Regions from separate parts of the Streptomyces sp. NBC_00442 genome, predicted to be linked through region 1. Evidence: riboswitches for the same ligand, from Rfam matches in the RefSeq annotation. Region 1 holds a riboswitch; the other holds the start of a gene.
What was found. A riboswitch is a leader RNA that binds a small molecule or an ion and turns the genes downstream of it on or off. The one in region 1 is predicted to bind cobalamin.
Positions count from the first base shown of each region.

Region 1 (3,402 bases):
CTCGGTCAACGGCTCCACCGTCGTCACCAAGGTGCTGCTCCCGGCCGTCGCCGCCCCGATCGTCGCGGGTGTCGCGGCGATGCTGGCCACCAGGCTCACGTACCGGATCAACCGGAACACCGACGAGAAGGCCACCGCCAAGGGCTACCGCGCGGGCCAGATCGCCTCGGCCGGTCTCGTCTCGCTCGCCCACGGCACCAACGACGCCCAGAAGACGATGGGCATCATCACCCTCGCCCTGGTCACCGGCGGTGTGCTGCACCCGGGCGCCAACCCCCCGCTGTGGGTCATCGTCTCGGCCGGTCTGGCCATCGCGATGGGCACCTACCTCGGCGGCTGGCGCATCATCCGCACCATGGGCAAGGGCCTGACCGAACTGCGTCCTCCGCAGGGTTTCGCCGCCCAGACCGGCGCCGCCACCGTCATCCTCGCCTCGTCGCACATCGGCTTCTCGCTCTCCACCACCCAGGTCTGCTCGGGTTCGGTGATGGGCGCGGGCCTCGGCCGCAAGGGCGGTGTGGTCCGCTGGTCCACCGCGACCCGGATGGCCGTCGCCTGGATCCTGACGCTGCCGGCCGCGGCACTCGTCGGCGCCGGAGCGGAGTTCCTCACCCGGCAGGGCACCTGGGGCATCGCGGCCGTCGCGGTCCTCCTGATCGCCGGCTCGGGCGTCATCTGGAAGCTGTCGCGCCGCCAGCCGGTCGACCATCACAGCGTCACCCCCGACGAGGCCCCCGCGGCCGAGCCCGTCGGTGTCGTCACCACCGCGATCGCCGCGGTCGCCCCGCCGCCCACCGCCCTGGCCGTCGCGACCGATCTCAGGGCCACCATCCAGGCCCCGGCCCCCGTCGACCCGCCCACCCCGGCCACGGTCTGACCGGCCGCCGACCAGGTACAGGTAAGGAATCCTCATGCACATCGACTGGGCAGCCCTCGGCTCCGTCTTCGGCGTCAGCCTCGCGGTGACCGTCGGCCTGGTGGGTCTGTTCACCCTCGGCATCGTCGGCCTCACCAAGCGGGAGGCCGCGGCGTCGGGCACCGCGGGCAACGCGGCCATGGCCCGCACCGGCGCGTACGTCTGCTTCGCGCTCTGCGCGGCGGCCGTGGCGTACGGGATCCACCTGATCGTCGCCTGACCCGCACGCACCACACGAACCGCCCCCCGGCTCCGGCCGGGGGGCGGTTCGCCGTGGCGCAGGACACTCTCTCGCGCCGCAGGTCAACGGCAAGTTGACGGCTGTTCTCGCAGCGTGGTGGACTGCACCGGCCAGCTACGGCGGCAGCAGAGGAAGCCGGTGAGAATCCGGCGCGGTCCCGCCACTGTCACCGGGGAGCGATCCCCGTGAGCCAGGAACTCTCACCGCCGGTCACGTCGTACCAGGGCGCGGACACCCTGAGTGAGGACACACCGCCATGCGCGCCTGCCCGTCGAGATCTTCCGGCCCCTTCCGCGACGCCCCGGCGCGCTGATCGTGCGGGCCGATCGCACCTTCGTCTACGGCTCCACGGCCGGACTCATCGGCGACCTCCTGCTCGGCGATCCGCGCCGCGGCCATCCGGTCGCCGCGTTCGGCCGGGCGGCCGGCGCCGTCGAACGCGCCCTGTGGCGCGACCACCGCGGCTGGGGCGCGCTGCACACCGTCGTGTGCGCGGGCGGCGCCGCGGGCCTCGCCGCCCTGCTCTCCCGTGCCGTACGGGAGAGCCCCGTCGCGACCGCCACACTGACCGCCGCCGCGACCTGGAGCGTGGTGGGCGGCACGTCGCTGGGCCGCGAGGCGCGGGCGATCGGCGGGGCTCTGGCCGCGGGCGACGTGGAGTCGGCCCGGGAACGCCTTCCGCACCTGTGCGGGCGCGACCCGCAGTCCCTGGACGCCGACGGCATCGCGCGCGCCGTGGTCGAGTCGGTCGCAGAGAACACGTCGGACGCGGTCGTCGGCGCCCTGGTGTGGGGCGCGTTCGCGGGCGTGCCGGGCCTCGTGGGCTTCCGGGCGGTCAACACCCTGGACGCGATGGTCGGACACAAGTCGGCGAGGTACCGCGGGTACGGCTGGGCCTCGGCGCGCCTGGACGACGTGCTGGGCTGGCCGGGCGCCCGGCTCACCGCCGCCCTCGCGGCGCTCGCGGGCCCCGACTCCCAGGGCGCGGTGCGGGCCTGGCGCGCCGACGCCGGCCGGCATCCGAGCCCCAACGCGGGCCCGGTGGAAGCCGCGTTCGCGGGCGCGCTCGGCGTGCGGCTCGGCGGCACGCTCTCCTACGCCGGGCGCGTCGAGCACCGGCCGGTCCTGAACGCGGCGGGCCGCGCCGTCGAGGTCCGGGACATCGAACGGGCCGTACGGCTCTCGCGCACGGTGAGCGGGCTGACGCTGGCCGCCGCCGTGGTGGCGCGGGCCGCTGTGAGGAAGGGACGTACATGGGTGGCGGGCTGCTGATCGCGGGCACGACATCGGACGCCGGCAAGAGCGTCGTCACGGCCGGGATCTGCCGCTGGCTGGTGCGCCGGGGCATGAAGGTCGCGCCCTTCAAGGGGCAGAACATGTCGCTGAACTCGTTCGTCACGCGCGAGGGCGCGGAGATCGGCCGGGCCCAGGCGATGCAGGCGCAGGCGGCCCGCGTGGAGCCGACCGCGCTCATGAATCCGGTGCTGCTCAAGCCGGGCAGCGACCGCTCGAGCCAGGTCGTCCTCATGGGCAGGCCGGTCGGGGAACTGAGCGCCCGGGGCTATCACGGGGGACGCCAACAGACGCTCCTGGAACCGGTGCTGGACTGCCTCGCGGAGCTTCGGGGCACGTATGACGCCGTGATCTGCGAGGGGGCGGGCAGCCCGGCCGAGATCAACCTGCGGCGCACCGACATCGTCAACATGGGCATCGCGCGGGCCGCCCGGCTGCCCGTGGTCGTGGTCGGCGACGTCGACCGGGGCGGGGTCTTCGCCTCGTTCTTCGGTACGACGGCGCTGCTGAGCCCGGAGGACCAGGCGCTGGTCGCCGGCTACGTCGTCAACAAGTTCCGCGGCGATGTCACGCTCCTTGAGCCCGGCATCGAGATGCTGCGCGGCCTCACCGGACGCCACACGTACGGGATCCTGCCGTACGCCCACGGTCTCGGCATCGACGAGGAGGACGGCCTGCGCGTCTCGATGCGCGGGACCGTGCGGGAGTCGGTGGTGGCGCCGCCGGTCGGCGCGGACGTGCTGCGGGTCGCGGTGTGCGCGGTGCCGCTGATGTCCAACTTCACCGACGTGGACGCGCTCGCGGCCGAGCCCGGCGTGGTCGTGCGGTTCGTGGACCGGCCCGAGGAGCTCACCGACGCCGACCTCGTGGTGGTGCCCGGCACGCGCGGCACGGTCCGCGCCCTGGAGTGGCTGCGCGAGCGCGGTCTCGCTGCGGAGCTCGCCCGGCGCGC
Region 1 covers NZ_CP107918.1:6,116,280-6,119,681, reverse strand. Annotated here, with positions in the region: gene OG432_RS27395 (inorganic phosphate transporter) at 1-877, shown strand, start outside; gene OG432_RS27390 (hypothetical protein) at 912-1,136, shown strand; cobalamin riboswitch at 1,238-1,376, shown strand; gene OG432_RS27385 (cobalamin biosynthesis protein) at 1,473-2,429, shown strand; gene OG432_RS27380 (cobyric acid synthase) at 2,411-3,402, shown strand, end outside.

Region 2 (3,402 bases), 3.9 Mb from region 1:
GCGGGCAGCGGGCCCGACCGCTCGGCCAGGTCGGTGGAAGCCTCGTACGCGGTCAGCATGATCCGCTCGGAGAGGCGGGTGGACAGGGCCTTCGCCTCGGGGGAGTCGAAGGGCAGGCGCAGTTTGAAGAAGACGTCCTGGAGGCCCATCGCGCCCAGGCCCACCGGGCGCCACCGGGCGTTGGAGCGGCCGGCCTGCTCGGTCGGGTAGAAGTTGATGTCGACGACGCGGTCGAGGAACGTCACGGCGGTGCGGACGGTCTCGTCGAGCCGCTCCCAGTCGATGCCGTCGCCGACGACGAACGCGCCGAGGTTGACCGAGCCGAGGTTGCACACGGCCGTCTCGCCGTCGTCCGTCACCTCCAGGATCTCGGTGCACAGGTTGGAGGAGTGGACCGTGTGGCCGGGCTCCGCCGTCTGGTTGGCGGTGCGGTTGGAGGCGTCCTTGAACGTCATCCAGCCCTGGCCGGTCTGCGCGAGGGTGCGCATCATGCGGCCGTACAGCTCACGCGCGGGCATGGTCTTCTGGGCGAGCCCGGCGGCCTCGGCCTTGCGGTAGGCGGCGTCGAACTCCTCGCCCCACAGGTCGACGAGCTCGGGCACGTCGGCCGGCGAGAACAGCGACCAAGAGGAGTCGGCGTCGACACGGCGCATGAACTCGTCGGGGATCCAGTGTGCGAGGTTCAGGTTGTGCGTACGGCGCTGGTCCTCGCCGGTGTTGTCGCGCAGCTCCAGGAACTCCTCGATGTCGGAGTGCCAGGTCTCCAGGTACACCGCCGCCGCGCCCTTGCGCCGGCCGCCCTGGTTGACCGCGGCGACCGAGGCGTCGAGGGTCTTGAGGAACGGGACGATGCCGTTGGAGTGGCCGTTGGTGCCCCGGATCAGCGAACCGCGGCCGCGGATGCGGGAGTACGAGAGCCCGATGCCGCCGGCGTGCTTCGACAGGCGCGCCACCTGGTGGTAGCGGTCGTAGATGGAGTCGAGCTCGTCGAGCGGCGAGTCGAGCAGGTAGCAGGACGACATCTGGGGGTGGCGGGTGCCGGAGTTGAAGAGCGTGGGGGAGGACGGCAGGTAGTCCAGGCGGCTCATCAGGCCGTACAGGGAGGCCACTTCGTCCAGGGCGCGGACCGACTCGTCCTCGGCGAGGCCGGACGCCACGCGCAGCATGAAGTGCTGGGGGGTCTCGACGACCTTGCGGGTGATCGGGTGGCGCAGCAGATAGCGGGAGTAGAGGGTGCGCAGCCCGAAGTAGCCGAAGCGGTCGTCGGCGCCGTCGGCGAGCGCCGCGTCCACCAGGGCGTTCAGACGGTTCGCGTGCGCGCGGACGAACTCGACGGTCCGGTCCGCGATCAGGCCCTCGCGGTGGCCGACCTCGACCGAGCCGGAGAACGACACCGCGCCCTGGGTGGCGGCCTCTTCGGCGATGGTGACCGTGAGCAGGCGGGCGGCGAGGCGGGAGTACGCCGGGTCCTCGGAGATGAGCCCCGCGGCCGCCTCGGTGGCCAGCTCGCGCAGCTCGGCCTCGTCGGAGCGGGCGTTGCGGCCCCGCAGCGCCGCGGCGGCGACCCGGCCGGGGTCGGTGTCCGGGAGGTCGGCGGTGAACTCGGTCAGGGTCCGCAGCAGCGCGGTCCCGGGGGCATCCGCGAGTTCATCGGTGATCGCTGAAGCGGGATCCGCTGGGGCGATGGTCACGTGGGGGCACTCCCTCGCTCGGCACGGGGCCTGCGGGGGAGGCGTCGGCGCGCGTCGGGGCAGCCCTCGGCACGTCGTCCACCGGCCCAACCGCGAGGCCCGGACGTCTGGCACCCGGGTCGGTCGAGCCGGATGCGCCGTCGGCAGGTCTTCGGACTCGGCCCGTACAAAGGGGTACAGGTCATACCGTTGCGGGACAGTTCCGGATTCTCACCGGATTCCCCTGCGGCGACAGCGAGCACGAGCATACATGTGGGGGGTGCCTGATAAGGCACCCCCCACATGTTGTGTCGTTCAGTGGACCTCAGTGCGCGGTGCCCGCCGTCGCCGGGGGCAGTTCCGTGACGACGCCCGGGTCGCCCGCGTCCGCCGTGTAGTCCTCCGGGGAGGTCTCGTCGACGCCGTCGGGGGCCTTCACCGCGCGCAGGACGAAGGTCAGGACCACGGTGACGACCACGTTCATCACGAACGCCGTGAGGCCGATGTAGCCGATCTCACCGATGCCCGGGATCTCCTTGGAGGAGCCGCCGAAGTGCTTCTGGGTGGGCGAGCCCACTCCGTACGCGGCGAGCGTGCCGTAGACCATGCCGACCGCCCAGCCGGCCAGCAGCGCCCAGCGGTGGAACCAGCGGGTGAACAGGCCGCCGACCAGGGCCGGGAAGGTCTGCAGGATCCAGATGCCGCCCAGGAGCTGGAAGTTGATGGCGACCGTCTTGTCCATGGTCAGGACGAAGACCAGCGCACCGACCTTCACCACGAGCGAGACCAGCTTGGAGACCTTGGCCTCCTGCGACGGCGTCGCGTCCGGCTTGATGAAGTCCTTGTAGATGTTGCGGGTGAAAAGGTTCGCGGCCGCGATGGACATGATCGCCGCCGGAACCAGCGCGCCGATGCCGATGGCCGCGAAGGCGACGCCCGCGAACCAGTCGGGGAACATGTCCTCGAAGAGCTGCGGGATGGCCAGCTGGCCATTGCTCACCTTGACGCCCGCCGCGATCGCCATGAACCCGAGCAGCGCCAGCAGACCCAGCATCAGCGAGTACAGCGGCAGGATCGTGGTGTTGCGGCGGATGACGTTGCGGCTGCGCGAGGAGAGCGTCGCCGTGATCGAGTGCGGATACATGAAGAGCGCGAGCGCCGAGCCGAGCGCGAGGGTGGCGTAGGTCCACTGACCGGCGTGGCCGGGCACGAGCGCCCCGGTCGGCTGGTGGGTCTTCGGGTTCGGCGTCGCGAACTTGTGCTGCGCGGCGCTGAAGATGGCGTCGAAGCCGCCCAGCTTGATCGGGATGTAGATGATCGCCACCGCGATCACGAGGTAGATCAGGCCGTCCTTCACGAACGCGATCAGAGCGGGCGCGCGCAGGCCCGAGGAGTACGTGTACGCGGCGAGCACCGCGAACGCGATGAGCAGCGGAAGGTCCTTGACGAACCAGTTGCCCGACTCGCCGCCCACGCCCATGACGTCGAGCACGGCCTGGATGCCGACCAGTTGGAGCGCGATGTACGGCATCGTGGCGAGGATGCCGGTGATCGCGACCGCGAGGGAGAGACCCTTGGAGCCGAACCGGCCGCGGACGAAGTCCGATGTGGTCACGTAGCCGTGCTTGTGCGAGACGGACCACAGGCGCGGCAGGAACGTGAAGATCAGCGGGTAGACGAGGATCGTGTACGGGACGGCGAAGAAGCCGGCCGCGCCGGCCGCGTAGATCGC
Region 2 covers NZ_CP107918.1:2,208,779-2,212,180, reverse strand. Annotated here, with positions in the region: gene OG432_RS09755 (ribonucleoside-diphosphate reductase subunit alpha) at 1-1,691, opposite strand, end outside; cobalamin riboswitch at 1,817-1,939, opposite strand; gene mctP (monocarboxylate uptake permease MctP) at 1,996-3,402, opposite strand, start outside.
Region 2: linked by a shared signal. The riboswitch ahead of OG432_RS09755 (ribonucleoside-diphosphate reductase subunit alpha) and the one ahead of OG432_RS27385 (cobalamin biosynthesis protein) in region 1 are both predicted to bind cobalamin.